2 regions of the Streptomyces sp. NPDC059247 genome follow, and region 1 is predicted to be linked to the other one. Evidence: riboswitches for the same ligand, from Rfam matches in the RefSeq annotation. Region 1 holds a riboswitch; the other holds the start of a gene.

Region 1 (7,670 bases):
GCGCGGACAGGACATTCGAGTAGCCTTTCCCCGAAGAGAGACACGGGAAACCACTCTCAGGGTGATTATCACTCGGCGTGCCGAGTGTGGCGATCGTTGACGCACCCCGAGTGACTGCCTACCTTCGTGTGGGCAGGTCAAGGACGGAGGGTCGGCGTGATGAGCAGCGCGGACGGTACGGCAGGGAGCTCGCCCGGACGCGTGTCCGGGGGGAGCGGTCCGTATCCGCTTCACAGCAGTGCGGGCGACTTCGGTGCGGAGACCGACACGGGGCAGGGCCAGACGGGCGAGGCGGTCGGCTACCGGGGGCCGACGGCCTGCGCGGCGGCCGGGATCACCTACCGGCAGCTGGACTACTGGGCGCGCACCGGGCTCGTGGAGCCGAGCGTGCGGCCCGCGTACGGTTCGGGGACCCAGCGGCTCTACAGCTTCCGTGACGTCGTCGTACTGAAGATCGTCAAGCGTTTCCTCGACACCGGGGTCGCCCTCCAGAACATCCGGGCCACGGTGCAGCACCTGCGCGCGCGGGGCTTCCGGGACCTGGAGCGGATGACGCTCATGAGTGACGGCGCCACGGTGTACGAGTGCTCCTCGCCGGACGAGGTGGTCTCCCTGCTCCAGGGCGGGCAGGGCGTCTTCGGCATCGCCGTCGGTGTGGTGTGGCAGGACGTCGAGGCCGCCCTCTCGCAGCTGCACGGGGAGCGGGTCGACACGGGGGAGACCCTGGTGGGGCACAACCCGGCGGACGAGCTGGCGCGGCGCAGACGGGACAGGGCGGTCTGAGCCCCTCAGGGGGCCTGACGGCCCGCTGAGGGCCTGCCGCCGGGCCGCTGGGGTTTCCCCCTTCCCCCGGCCCGCCCCCGGCGCTGTGGCCCCGGCCCTCCGGCGGGCGGCGCCGTGCCGGAGCCGCGTTGTCAGTGGCGTAGGGCAGCATCGGACGTGTGAGAGCCGCGCCGACGATCCTGCATCTCGACATGGATGCGTTCTTCGCCGCCGCCGAGCAGGCGGCGAAGCCCAGCCTGCGCGGAAAACCCGTGGTCGTGGGCGGGCTCGGGCCCCGGGGAGTGGTCGCCACCGCCTCCTACGAGGCCCGCCGCTTCGGCGTCCATTCGGCGATGCCGATGGGCCAGGCCCGGCGGCTCGCGCCGAACGCCGCCTACCTCGTGCCGCGCTTCGCCTTCTACCGGTCGATCAGCGAGCAGGTCATGGAACTGCTCGGACGGCTCTCGCCGCTCGTCGAGCCGCTCAGCCTGGACGAAGCCTTCGTCGACCTGGAGGTGGGGGGCGTCGCCGACGACAGCGCGAGCGCGCGGGCAGCCGGGGAGAAGCTGCGGAGCGACATCCTGGCGACGACCGGACTGGCCGGGTCCGTGGGGCTCGCCGGTTCCAAGATGATCGCGAAGATCGCCTCGGAGGAGGCCAAGCCCGACGGGCTCGTGCTGATCGAGCCCGGCACCGAGCGGGAGCTGCTCGGGCCGCGTTCGGTACGGATCCTGCCCGGAGTCGGACCGGCGACCGGGGAGCACCTCAGACGGGCCGGGATGAGCACCGTGGCCGATCTCGTGGAGGCGGGCGAGGACGAGCTCGTACGGCTCCTCGGGCGGGCGCACGGGACCTCGCTGCACCGGATGGCCCGGGGGCACGACGACCGGGCCGTGGTGGCCGAGCGGGACGCCAAGTCGGTGTCCGTGGAGGACACCTTCGACGTCGACCTGCACGACCGGGTCCGCATCCGGGTCGAGGCGGAGCGGCTCGCGGAGCGGTGCGTGGGGCGGCTGCGGGCCTCGGGGCACTCGGGGCGGACCATCGTCCTCAAGGTCCGGCGGTACGACTTCTCCACCCTGACCCGGTCCGAGACGCTCCGGGGGCCCACCGACGACCCGGGGGTGGTGCGCGAGGCGGTGGGACGGCTCCTCGACGCGGTGGACACGACCGGGGGCGTACGGCTCCTCGGGGTCGGGGTCAGCGGGCTCGCGGACTTCACACAGGAGGACCTGTTCGCCCAGGCCGAGGCGAGGGCGGAGGCGGAGGCGGAGACCGGGGCGGTGTCCGGGGAGGACGGGGGCGTCGGGGGAGGCGAGCAGGGCGGGCCGGGCGCTTCGGAAGCCGGAGCGGGAGCGGTCGGTGGGGACGCCGCCGAGGAGGCTTCCGGGAGCGTGGAGCGGCACTGGGCGCCGGGGCACGACGTACGGCACACGGTGTACGGGCCCGGGTGGGTCCAGGGGAGCGGGGTCGGCCGGGTCACGGTGCGGTTCGAGGAGCCGGGTTCGGTGCCTGGCCGGGTCCGTACGTTCGCGGTGGACGATCCGGACCTGGTGCCGGGGGAGCCGTTGCCGCTGGTGGGACGGGGGCCGGAGTGAAAGTGAAGGGGGGCGGCTTGAGGGGCGTGGGGCTCTCTCGGGGCTTTCGGAGGCCTTGAGGGGCGGCCCTGTGGGCGGACCGCCGGGGTCGAGCGGGGTGGGCCCGGCGTAGCCGGTGGGGCGGGGGGAGCGCCCGGACCGGTGGTCCGGGCGCCCTGGTCACTCGTACCGTCAGTGGGGTGTCACGGGCCGTCCCGGCCCGCCAGGCGCCCGAAGTCGGTGTCCGGGGGCGGCGGAGGGAGCGTCATGCTGTAGTGGCGGTAGAGCTGGAGCTCCTGTTCAGGGGAGAGGTGGCGGCCCACCCCGAAGTCGGGGGCGTCCTTGATGAGGGCGCGCTCGTAGGGGATGCGGAGGCCCTCCCCGGTCAGCTCGCTCGGCTCCAGCGGGACAAAGGCGTCCCTGCTGAACAGGCCGGTGCGGACCGCGGCCCATTCCGGGACGCCGGTCGCGTCGTCCAGGTACACCTCGTCCACGGTTCCGATCTTGTGTCCGTTCCGGTCGAACGCCTTGCGGCCGATCAGGCTGCGCGGATCGATATCGGTCTGCACGGTCCCTCCAACTGGTCGCAACTGCTCTACACCCCTACGAAAGTGCACATCTGGGATGTCGGCCACTTGAGCGATGGGAGCCGCAACGGCGCTGGTAGGCTGGCCGTGGCTGTCGACCCCGTGCGGGAGAGTCCCCCGGAGAAACCTTCCGGTGGGCGCCGAAGGAGCAAATCCTCCCCGGAATCTCTCAGGCACCCGTACCGCGCGGACGAGGTCACTCTGGAAAGCAGAGCGGTGCCTGACGGCACACGCTCTCACCGACGGTGAAAGCCGGGGTGCCGCGAGGCGCGCCGGTGAAACTCTCAGGTTGACATGACAGAGGGGGAGGCCGTCCGGGTACCCGCGCCGCGGTGCCCCTCGCAGGTCGTGACGACCAGGAGGCCTCCGTACATGACCGCCAATCGCACTCCGCTCTCCGAGCTCGAACAGGGCATCCCGTTCGAGCAGCGGCACATCGGCCCCGATGCCGAGGCGCGTGCCAAGATGCTCGCCCAGGTCGGATACGGCTCGCTCGACGAGCTGACGGCCGCCGCGGTGCCGGACGTCATCAAGAACACCGAGGCGCTGAGCCTGCCCGGCGCGCGCACGGAAGCCGAGGTCCTCGCCGAGCTGCGCGACCTCGCCGACCGCAACCAGGTCCTCGCGCCGATGATCGGCCTCGGCTACTACGGCACCTTCACCCCGCCGGTGATCCTCCGCAACGTCATGGAGAACCCGGCCTGGTACACCGCGTACACGCCGTACCAGCCGGAGATCTCCCAGGGCCGCCTGGAGGCCCTGCTGAACTTCCAGACCGTCGTCGCCGACCTGACGGGCCTGCCCACCTCCGGCGCCTCCCTCCTCGACGAGAGCACCGCCGCCGCCGAGGCGATGTCCCTGTCCCGGCGCGTCGGCAAGGTCAAGAACGGCGTCTTCCTCGTCGACGCCGACGCCCTGCCCCAGACCGTCGCCGTCATCCGGACCCGCGCCGAGCCCACCGGCGTCGAGGTCGTCGTCGCCGACCTGAGCGACGGCATCCCCGCCGAGATCGCCGAGCGCGGTGTCTTCGGCGTGCTGCTCCAGTACCCGGGCGCCTCCGGTGCCGTCCGCGACATCAAGTCCGTCGTCGACCAGGCCCACGAGCTCGGCGCGATCGTCACCGTCGCCGCCGACCTGCTCGCGCTCACCCTGCTCACCTCGCCGGGCGAGCTCGGCGCCGACATCGCCGTCGGCACCACCCAGCGCTTCGGCGTCCCGATGGGCTTCGGCGGCCCGCACGCCGGTTACATGGCCGTCCAGGACAAGCACGCCCGCTCCCTGCCCGGCCGTCTGGTCGGCGTCTCCGTCGACGCCGACGGCAACCGCGCCTACCGCCTCGCCCTGCAGACCCGCGAGCAGCACATCCGGCGCGAGAAGGCCACCAGCAACATCTGCACCGCCCAGGTGCTCCTCGCCGTCATGGCGGGCATGTACGCCGTCTACCACGGCCCCGAGGGCCTCCGGGGCATCGCGCGCCGCACCCACCGGTACGCCGCGATCCTCGCCGCGGGCCTCACCGCCGGTGGCGTGGAGCTCACCCAGGGCGCCTTCTTCGACACCCTCACCGCCCGGGTGCCCGGCCGGGCCGACGAGGTCGTGGCCGCCGCCCGCGAGGCCGGGGTCAACCTCCACCGCGCCGACGCCGACCACGTCTCCATGTCCTGCGACGAGACCACCGGGCGCGCCCAGCTCGCCGCCGTGTGGGGCGCGTTCGGCGTGACCGCCGACATCGAGGTCCTGGACGCCGCGACCGAGGACGCGCTGCCCGCCGGACTGCTGCGCTCCGACGACTACCTGACCCACCCGGTGTTCCGCACGCACCGCTCCGAGACCTCGATGCTGCGCTACCTGCGCAGGCTCGCGGACCGCGACTACGCGCTGGACCGGGGCATGATCCCGCTCGGCTCCTGCACGATGAAGCTGAACGCGACGACCGAGATGGAGGCGGTGACCTGGCCCGAGTTCGGCCAGATGCACCCCTTCGCCCCGGTCGAGCAGGCGCAGGGCTACCTCACGCTCATCACCGAGCTGGAGGAGCGCCTCGCCGAGGTCACCGGCTACGACAAGGTGTCGATCCAGCCGAACGCCGGTTCCCAGGGCGAGCTGGCCGGTCTGCTGGCCGTCCGCGCCTACCACCGCGCCAACGGCGACGAGCAGCGCACCGTCTGCCTCATCCCGTCCTCCGCGCACGGCACCAACGCCGCCTCCGCCGTGATGGCCGGCATGAAGGTCGTCGTGGTGAAGACCGCCGACGACGGCGAGGTCGACGTCGAGGACCTGCGCGCCAAGATCACCCAGTACCGCGACGAGCTGTCCGTGCTGATGATCACCTACCCGTCGACGCACGGCGTCTTCGAGGAGCACGTCGCCGACATCTGCGCCGAGGTGCACGACGCCGGTGGCCAGGTGTACGTGGACGGCGCCAACCTCAACGCGCTCGTCGGGCTCGCCAAGCCGGGTCACTTCGGCGGCGACGTCTCGCACCTGAACCTGCACAAGACCTTCTGCATCCCGCACGGCGGCGGCGGCCCCGGCGTCGGCCCGGTCGGCGTCCGCGCCCACCTCGCCCCGTACCTGCCGAACCACCCGCTCCAGCCCACCGCGGGCCCGGAGACCGGCGTCGGCCCGATCTCGGCGGCCCCGTGGGGCTCCGCGGGCATCCTGCCGATCTCCTGGTCGTACGTGCGCCTGATGGGCGGCGAGGGCCTCAAGCGCGCCACCCAGGTCGCGGTGCTCGCGGCGAACTACGTCGCCAAGCGCCTGGAGCCGCACTTCCCGGTGCTCTACACCGGCCCCGCCGGTCTGGTCGCCCACGAGTGCATCGTGGACCTGCGCCCGCTGTCCAAGGCGACGGGCGTCACGGTCGACGACATCGCCAAGCGCCTCATCGACTACGGCTTCCACGCCCCGACGATGTCGTTCCCGGTGGCCGGCACGCTGATGATCGAGCCGACCGAGTCCGAGGACCTCGTCGAGATCGACCGCTTCTGCGACACCATGATCGCCATCCGGGCCGAGATCGAGAAGGTCGGCTCGGGCCAGTGGCCCGCCGAGGACAACCCGCTGCGCAACGCTCCGCACACCGCCGCGGCGCTGGGCGGCGAGTGGAACCACGCCTACACCCGTGACGAGGCCGTCTTCCCGGCCGGTGTCTCGGCCGCCGACAAGTACTGGCCGCCGGTGCGCCGCATCGACGGAGCGTTCGGCGACCGCAACCTGGTCTGCTCCTGCCCGCCGCTGGACGAGTACGACCACTGAGCAGGACGGCGGCCGTGACCACGGCCGCCGGGCAGGACACGAGGGCCGGTCCGGAGAACTCTCCGGGCCGGCCCCGGCCTTTCCCACCCGTTCCCCCACGACCGGGCGCCCTTCGCGCTCCTCCCGTACGGCGGGAGTCCGCGGGCTCAGGCGGCGGTCGTCACCCGGACCGTCGTCAGCGGCCGGTGCGGGGCGACGATCCGGCCGTCCGGCAGCAGCTCACCGGTGTCCTCGAAGAGCAGGATGCCGTTGCACAGCAGGCTCCACCCCTGCTCCGGGTGGTGTGCCGTCAGACGGGCCGCCTCGCGGTCGGCGGACTCGGCGGTGGGACAGGCAGGGTGGTGCTGGCACATGGGTGAGCTCTCTCGCTGTGTCGTGGTGGATGTCCTGCGGCTCGTGGCGCTCATGGCCGCCCCCGTCGGTCGGTTCGGTTCCGGTCCCAGTCTTGCCCCACGGACGGACTTCCGCAGGCATTTCGCGGCAGCTCGTCCTCTCCCGTGAAGACGCGTCACCCGCAGGGGCGGTTCAGCTCAACTGCACCATCTCTTCGGGTGGTTCGGGGTGGTCCCAGTGGGCTAGTCCGTCCGGGAAAGGCGTTCGGCGGGAGCGTGCGGGAGTGTTCGGACGGGAGATCCGGACACCAGTGCGCCCCGTGACCCGGGTGGGTCACGGGGCGCACTGGCGCGCGGGTACGGGATCAGGCGGGCGTGGGGGAACCCCGCAGCGGCGGCGGCGCGAGACGGGTGTTCAGGACCGGCAGGAGGTCGGCGACCTGGTAGGCGTGGTGGGCCGCGATCCCCGGCGGGGCGGGGGCCAGCGGCACCATCAGGTCGGCGGCGGCGGGGGTGGTCGCGGTGCCGTGCGTCTCGGGCCCGGCGTGCAGCCACAGGGTCAGCATGTAGAGCTGCGGCACCGAGAGCAGCCGCGGCCGGTAGGTGACGGGCAGCGCCTCCGCCTGGAGCAGGGCCTGCTCCGTGGCGGTCACGTACGGCCCCTCGAAGAAGTGGGAGAACGTCCAGCCGTCGGGGGTGAGCATGGTGTCGGCGGCTGCGATGGCCCGGTCGCCGTGCCGGATGAGGAAGCGCCATCCGGCGAGCCGGGTGCGCGGCGGCCCGCCGGGGGCCCCGGCCGCTCCGAGGACGTGCACGGGCAGGGGGTGTTCGGGGCTCAGCGGTCCCTGCGCGTCCCGCAGCGCGGGGGTGCGTGGCTCGCGGACGGCGGTCGGCGAGCCGAGGGCCGCGAGGACACTGCGCAGGGCCGGCGCGGGGGCCGGGGAGGGTCGGAGCATGATGGGTCGCCTCTCACTCAGGAGACACGGTGACGCGTGGGCAGGTACGACGGCGCTGTCGGCGGCGGGGCCAGAGAGGGGCCATGGGGTCATGACCGGGCGCCAACACTCTGCCTCGTCCACGGAGTTTATACGACACGTGTTCACACAGTGTTTCCGCTAGACGTCGCGGGTATTCCTGGCAAGGCGTCATCTGGC
Region 2 (7,670 bases), on a different contig from region 1:
CATGAGGGTCGCGTAGACCGTGATCGGGGCGACCAGGTTGGGCAGCAGCTCCTTGCGGAGGATGTAGAGGCGGCCCGCCCCCAGGCTGCGGGCGGCCTCCACGTACTCGCGTTCGCGCAGCGAGAGGGTCTGGCCGCGGACGATGCGGCCGACGTACGGCCAGCCGAAGAAGCCGATGACGACGACGAGGGCGCCGATCCGCACGCCCGAACCCTCGATGCCGAGCAGTTCGTTGGGGAGGACCGAGACCAGGGCGATCGTGAAGAGCAGCTGCGGGAAGGCGAGCATCACGTCCATGACGCGGCTGAGGACGGCGTCGACCCAGCCGCCGAAGTAACCGGCGACGATGCCGAGGACGGTGCCGAGGGCCACCGCGAAGACCGCGGCGAGGAAGGCGACGAGCAGCGAGATCCGGGCGCCGTAGACGATGCGGCTGAAGACGTCGCGGCCGTTGACCGGCTCGACCCCGAGGAGGAAGTCGGAGCTGATGCCGCCCCAGGCTCCGGTCGGGGTGCCGAAGAGCGGGTCGATCTGGTCCTCGTGGAACTCGTCGGGCGGATGACCGAGGAGGCCGACGATGACCGGGGCGAAGACCGCCACCAGGACGAGGAAGACGACGACGAAGGCGCCCGCGAGGGCGAGCTTGTCGCGCTTGAGACGGGTCCAGGCGATCTTCCAGGGCGAACGGCCCTCGATGGCCCTGGCTTCGGGCGGGGCGTCGACGGCGGCGGCCGGCTCGCCCGCACTCGTCTCGCGCAGTGGTGCCGTCATCGTGGTGAGGACCCCTCTCGGCCGCCGGTAGCCGGCCCTTGCCCGCCGCGGGTGGCGGCTCGGTGGAACAACCTGCTGGGCATGGGCTCGGAAGGGAGCCGAACACCCGGTGTTCCGGGGAGTCTTCAACGCGCTCGGGATCACCCGCCAGCCCTGACGAGCAATGTTTGCTCAAACGTGATGCGGTGCTGCGACTTCCGTTATCCGGACGTCAGGGTCATGTGAGCGGACCATCTCGGGGCCTCTTCCCCCCAATCGGACATGTGGACCCAAGTGCGCTTTCCGCTGGCGTAATTGGGGCGAAAGAAGGCCTCCGGAGCGAACTCCGGAGGCCGGTGGGGCGGGACGCGTCGCGTGGTGCGTCTCAGTATCCGGACGGCGCCGGGGGCGGATAGCCGTAGCCGTGGACGGGGGCGGGACCCTGGCCCGCGTGGGCCTCGCGGTCGTAGAAGGGGCGTCCGTTCGCCCGCAGCCAGAGCGCCACCGGGTCGTACGCGTCGGAGAGCGCGACCGTGGAGACGGGCAGCCCCTCGGGCACGGTGCCGATCGACTGGCGCATCATCGCGCGGACCGTGTCGACGGCGGCGGCCGAACCGTCGTAGAGGTCGAGCCCGATGACGAGGTACGGGGAGCCGAGCGCGGGCTGCACCCAGCCCCGGCGCAGGGCCCGGACGGCCGGGGTGCGGTGGGCGTTCTGGGTGAGCTGGGCGTAGAACTGCGGCATTTCCAGGGTGGGTTCGGTGATCCGGAGCGGCCCGGCGGGCATCCGGTCGAGCCCGGTGGCGATCCGGCGCAGATCGGCCCAGGGGATGCCGACGCCGCCGCCGGGGGCGTGCGGATTCAGCCAGACTCCCCAGCGGTCGGGGTAGAGGGCGCGGGCGATCTCCCGGCCGGTGACGAGCTCGTGGGCGCGGTGCCAGCCGGAGGCGGCCAGCTCCCGGTCGGAGGTGACGCAGGGCGCGTAGCCGTGGCCGTCCACCTCCATGTTCCCGTACTGGGCGTCGGCCGATCCCGGCGTGCCGTGCCAGAGCAGTATCCGCAGCTCGCCGTCGGCGAGGGCGTGCAGCAGCTGCTCGTACGCGTCGTAGCGTCCGGGTGCCACCTGGCGCAGCATGTGCTCGATCTGTTCGGCCGAGGCGGTGCCTGACGCGCTCACCCTGGTTCCCGCCCCTCTTCCGTCACCACGTCGGTCGTGCGTATGTCCTGCGGCCGTCCCCGGCGCGCGGAGGACTGCTGTGCGAAGTCCGGCCGCGCGAAGTCCGGCCGTGAGAAGTTCAGCTTAAACAGCCCGTCCGTCACACGGCGGCGCGCTGGTAGAAGGGGCGGACCCGCTCCAGCATCCAGTCGCCGACCGGGTCCTGCGCCATGTCGAGCAGGATGAGGTTGACCGGCCAGGCCACCTCGACCCGGCCGAGGGCGCGGCCGAGGGCGTCCAGGGGCGCGTTGCGGTCGACGCCGTCCCAGCCGGCGAGCTGGACGCCCACGAAGAGGGCGGGTTCGGTGCCCTCGACGCTGGCGAGGGCGCGGCGGGCGGAGACGACGACCCCGGTGGCCTCGAACTCGGCGGAGGCGGCGGAGAGGAAGTCGACGGGGTCGTCCTGCCAGTCGGGCTCGAAGAGGCGGACGCGACCGCCCGCGGCGGGGCCGTCGAGCGGGGTGCGGCCCGTCCGGCAGAGTTCGGCGACGGCGGGCGGGGGCAGCGGGACGCCGACGGTGCCGCCGGGGTTCACCGCTATGCCGAGCTGCGGGGGCAGGCCCCGGGCGAACTCGCGGGCGGGGGCGACGGTGAAGGACATGTGGCCGCCGACACAGGAGAGGAACTGCTGTTCGGAGCTGAAGACGGGGACGTAGGCCGCGCCGTCGATCTCCAGGGTGGGCAGGTCGAGGTCGGCGTTCTCCGGGCCGCCGCCGTTGGGCAGCGGCACCCAGACGGGGCTGCGGCCGAGGACCTCGACCAGGCGGGCTCCGGCCCCGGGATCGCCGAGTGAGGCGGCGAGGACCTCTTCCAGCTCGTTGCCCGGCCACGTCACGTCCACGGTCCCGTTTCCCCTTCTCGCCCGGCTCCGCCGTGCCGGCGGGCCCGCCAGCACCCTAACGCCGCCCTCGCGGCGCCGTGGCCCAAAGGGTACGGAACGTGGGGAGGACGGGACACGGACGACGGACGGAGGGGGTTGGGGAGGGGGCCTGGGGGCGGGCCGCCGGGACACGGACGACGGACGCGTGGCGGGCGGACGGCGGGCCGGGGGCACAGGCCGGAGCCGGGGCGGACGCGGGCGGGACGCGGCGCGGCCCCGGGCCGGAGCCGGGCGGAGGCCGGAGCCGGGCGGACGCGGGCCGGAGCCGGGCGGACGCGGAAGCCGAGCCGCACCCCGGGCACGGGCGGTCCGGCACCGGCACGGACCCCCAGGAGGCGCCCCGGAGACATCCCGGAGACGCCCTGGAAACGCCCCGGAGGGGAAAACGCGGGCAGCCGTCAGACGGCCTCCCCGAAGCCGATCCTGCGGAGCGCGTCGGCGGCGTCCCGGTCGAGCAGGGTCACCGAGGCGCAGCCGTGCGGGAGGCGGCCGGACTCGGCGGAGGTGACGAGCCGGGTGACGGCCCGCCGGTGCCGGGCGAAGGCGTACGAGGAGACGCCCCGGCCCCGGTCGCGCTGTCCGGCGCGGGCGGTGTCGGGGGTGACGTCGAGGAGGACCAGATGGAGGGCGCGGCCCCGGCGGCGGGCCTCGCGGGCGAGCCAGCCGCGCACCCAGGACTGGGTGCCGCAGTCGTGGACGACCACGCCGCCGCCGGAGCGCAGGGCGGCGCGGAGTCCCGCGTAGTGCGCGAGGCGGACCAGCGGGCGGTAGACGGCGTACGGCAGCAGGCGGGGCATCCGGGCCTCCCAGCGCTCGCGGGTGTCCTGGGAGTCGATGCCGCTGCCCTCCGCGGCGCGCTTCATGAGGGTGGACTTGCCGCTGCCGGGCAGCCCGGAGACGACGACGAGGTCGCCCGCCGCGAAGGTGAGGGCGCGGGGGCCGCGACCGCCGCGCTCGCGCAGGTCCCGCAGGAGCCGGCCCCTCCGGGTCCGGGCGCGGGCCCGCTGTGACGGTATTCCCGTACTCGGAGCGTACGCGCCGGTGTGCTGGAACCTCATCGCTTCTCCCCCCTGCCGGGTCTCAAGGAGACCCTTGCCCAAGAAGTGTAAAGAACTGGTAATGAGACACAAGCGATTTGCCGGGACGGGCCCGCGTGCAATGATGTGCCCGCCGGGCGGGCCGTCGCCCCACAGCGCACCGCCGCCCTTACAACCGCATACCGGCCGTTCGAATCCGCGCGGGAGAGTTCCGGACGCTCAGGCGTCCGGGCGCCGAAGGAGCAAGACCCTCCCTTGAATCTCTCAGGCCCCGTACCGCGTGGATGAGGCAGATCTGAAAAGCGGGACACCCTGCCGTGTCCCCACCCAAGGTGCAAGCCGATCTCTCGGTGACGAGATGCTCTCGGTGAACCTCTCAGGTTCCATGACAGATGGGGAGGACGTCCTCGCCGTCATGTGTTTCGTCACCTATCACGCCCTTGGGACCCGGGAGCCACCCCATGACCTCTGCCCCCCGCCTGACCGCCCTCGATGCCCTGCATCGTTCGCTGGGCGCGACCATGACCGACTTCGCGGGCTGGGACATGCCGCTGCGTTACGGCAGTGAGCGCGAGGAGCACCTCGCGGTCCGCACCAGGGCCGGTCTGTTCGACCTCTCCCACATGGGCGAGATCACCGTCACGGGTCCGCAGGCCGTGGAGCTCCTCGACCACGCCCTGGTCGGGAACATCTCCACGGTGGGCGTCGGGCGCGCCCGGTACACGATGATCTGCCAGGAGGACGGCGGCATCCTCGACGACCTGATCGTCTACCGTCTGGGCTCGGCCGAGACCCCCGAGTACATGGTCGTCGCCAACGCCTCCAACGCCCAGATCGTGCTCGACGCGCTGGTGGAGCGCTCGGCGGGCTTCGACGCCGAGGTGCGCGACGACCGCGACGCGTACGCCCTGCTGGCGGTCCAGGGCCCGGAGTCCCCCGGCATCCTGAAGTCGCTCACCGACGCCGACCTGGACGGGCTGAAGTACTACGCGGGGCTGCCCGGCACGGTCGCGGGCGTGCCCGCGCTGATCGCCCGTACCGGCTACACCGGCGAGGACGGCTTCGAGCTGTTCCTGAAGCCGGAGCACGCCGAGGGCGTGTGGCGGGCGCTGACCGAGGCGGGCGCCCCGGTCGGGCTGATCCCCTGCGGTCTGTCCTGCCGCGACACGCTCCGCCTGGAGGCGGGTATGCCGCTGTACGGCCACGAGCTGACCACCTCCCTGACCCCCTTCGACGCGGGGCTCGGCCGGGTCGTGAAGTTCGAGAAGACCAGCAACGAGGGCCGGTTCGTCGGCCGTGAGGCGCTGGAGAAGGCCGCCGAGCGCGCCGGGACCACCCCGCCGCGCAAGCTCGTCGGTCTGATCGCCGAGGGCCGCCGGGTCCCGCGCGCCGGTTTCTCCGTCGTCAAGGACGGCGTGGTCATCGGCGAGGTCACCTCCGGCGCCCCGTCCCCGACGCTCGGCAAGCCGATCGCGATGGCGTACGTCGACGCGGCGCACGCCACGCCCGGGACCGAGGGCGTCGGCGTGGACGTCCGCGGCGCCCACGAGCCGTACGAGGTCGTGGCCCTGCCTTTCTACAAGCGCCAGAAGTGACGCGGCCGTCTCACTTCTCGTCTCATCCCGCAAGACCCACGTTCATCAGCACTCCCCCGATCCAGGAGAATCAGGCCATGAGCAACCCCCAGCAGCTGCGTTACACCAAGGAGCACGAGTGGCTGTCGGACGCCGTGGACGGCGTCGCGACCGTCGGCATCACCGAGTTCGCCGCCAACGCGCTCGGTGACGTCGTCTACGCCCAGCTTCCCGCCGTCGGCGACACCGTCACCGCGGGCGAGACCTGCGGCGAGCTGGAGTCGACGAAGTCGGTCAGCGACCTGTACTCCCCCGTGACGGGCGAGATCGTCGAGTCCAACCAGGACGTGGTGGACGACCCGTCCCTGGTGAACACGGCTCCGTTCGAGGGTGGCTGGCTGTTCAAGGTGCGTGTCGAGGGCGAGCCGGACGAACTGCTCACCGCCGACGCGTACGCCGCGTTCTCCGCCGGGAACTGAAGACCGGGCCCGAGACCCTTAGGGATCGATTCATGTCGCTTCTGAACACTCCCCTCCACGAGCTGGACCCGGACGTCGCCGCAGCCGTCGACGCCGAGCTCCGCCGTCAGCAGTCCACCCTCGAAATGATCGCCTCGGAGAACTTCGCTCCGGTCGCCGTCATGGAGGCGCAGGGCTCCGTCCTCACCAACAAGTACGCCGAGGGCTACCCGGGCCGCCGTTACTACGGTGGCTGCGAGCACGTCGACGTCGCCGAGCAGATCGCGATCGACCGGGTCAAGGACCTGTTCGGTGCCGAGTACGCCAATGTGCAGCCGCACTCCGGCGCCTCCGCGAACCAGGCCGCCCTCTTCGCCATCGCCCAGCCCGGCGACACGATCCTCGGCCTGGACCTGGCGCACGGCGGTCACCTGACCCACGGTATGCGCCTGAACTTCTCCGGCAAGCAGTTCGACGTGGTCGCGTACCACGTCGACGAGGCCGGTCTGGTCGACATGGCCGAGGTCGAGCGCCTCGCCAAGGAGCACCGCCCGAAGGTGATCATCGCGGGCTGGTCCGCCTACCCGCGCCAGCTGGACTTCGCCGAGTTCCGCCGGATCGCCGACGAGGTCGAGGCCTACCTGTGGGTCGACATGGCCCACTTCGCGGGCCTGGTCGCCGCCGGTCTGCACCCGAACCCGGTGCCGTACGCGGACGTGGTGACCTCCACCACGCACAAGACGCTCGGCGGCCCGCGCGGCGGCATCATCCTGGCGAAGAAGGCGTTCGCCAAGAAGCTGAACTCCTCGGTCTTCCCCGGTTTCCAGGGCGGCCCGCTGGAGCACGTCATCGCGGCCAAGGCCGTCTCCTTCAAGGTCGCGGCCTCGGAGGAGTTCAAGGAGCGCCAGCAGCGCACCGTGGACGGCGCCCGCGCCCTGGCCGAGCGCCTGGTCCGGGACGACGTCACCGAGCACGGCGTCTCCGTGCTGTCCGGCGGCACGGACGTGCACCTGGTCCTGGTGGACCTGCGCGACTCCGAGCTCGACGGCCAGCAGGCCGAGGACCGGCTCCACGAGGTCGGCATCACGGTCAACCGGAACGCCGTCCCGAACGACCCCCGCCCGCCGATGGTCACCTCCGGTCTGCGCATCGGCACGCCCGCGCTCGCCACCCGGGGCTTCGGCGCCGAGGACTTCACCGAGGTCGCCGACATCATCGCGGAGTCCCTGAAGCCCGGCTTCGACAGCGAGAAGGCCGAAGCCCTCAAGGCCCGGGTGACCGCCCTGGCGGACAAGCACCCGCTGTACCCCGGCCTGAAGTAGTTTCGTACCCTTCCGTTCGTACGAATCTTCGGGGCACCGCGCACACTGGACCGTGAGCGCGGTGCCCCACTCCATGTCCCCGTACGCCCCCTTTTCCCGCGCTTCTCTGCTCCACCCCGGCAGACAACGGCGTCTAGCCCCCCAAGGAGTCCTTCCGTGGCCATCTCGGTCTTCGACCTGTTCTCGATCGGCATCGGCCCGTCCAGCTCCCACACGGTGGGGCCGATGCGCGCGGCCCGGATGTTCGCCCGCCGTCTGAAGAACGAGGGCCTGCTCTCCCACACCGCCTCCGTACGGGCCGAGCTGTACGGCTCCCTCGGCGCGACCGGCCACGGCCACGGCACCCCCAAGGCCGTCCTCCTCGGCCTGGAGGGCAACTCGCCGCGCACCGTCGACGTCGAGCGCGCCGACGAGGAGTTCGAGCGGATCAAGA

What was found. Region 1 has a riboswitch for glycine ahead of gcvP (aminomethyl-transferring glycine dehydrogenase). Riboswitches for the same ligand answer to the same signal wherever they lie in the genome.
Region 2: it holds a riboswitch for glycine, as region 1 does, so the genes downstream of both, gcvT (glycine cleavage system aminomethyltransferase GcvT) here and gcvP (aminomethyl-transferring glycine dehydrogenase) in region 1, are expected to answer to the same signal.

Annotation. Positions count from the first base shown of each region.
Region 1 is NZ_JBHYZW010000030.1:8,052-15,721, forward strand. Features, by position in the region: gene ACFXGN_RS30525 (MerR family transcriptional regulator) at 160-783, shown strand; gene ACFXGN_RS30530 (DNA polymerase IV) at 942-2,360, shown strand; gene ACFXGN_RS30535 (PRC-barrel domain-containing protein) at 2,543-2,908, opposite strand; glycine riboswitch at 3,022-3,121, shown strand; gene gcvP (aminomethyl-transferring glycine dehydrogenase) at 3,299-6,184, shown strand; gene ACFXGN_RS30545 (DUF5999 family protein) at 6,331-6,537, opposite strand; gene ACFXGN_RS30550 (hypothetical protein) at 6,882-7,472, opposite strand.
Region 2 is NZ_JBHYZW010000004.1:64,235-71,904, forward strand. Features, by position in the region: gene ACFXGN_RS10260 (ABC transporter permease) at 1-771, opposite strand, end outside; gene ACFXGN_RS10265 (enhanced serine sensitivity protein SseB C-terminal domain-containing protein) at 1,136-1,927, opposite strand; gene ACFXGN_RS10270 (enhanced serine sensitivity protein SseB) at 2,067-2,807, opposite strand; gene ACFXGN_RS10275 (AAA family ATPase) at 3,245-3,904, opposite strand; glycine riboswitch at 4,075-4,172, shown strand; gene gcvT (glycine cleavage system aminomethyltransferase GcvT) at 4,345-5,478, shown strand; gene gcvH (glycine cleavage system protein GcvH) at 5,556-5,936, shown strand; gene glyA (serine hydroxymethyltransferase) at 5,969-7,237, shown strand; gene ACFXGN_RS10295 (L-serine ammonia-lyase) at 7,394-7,670, shown strand, end outside.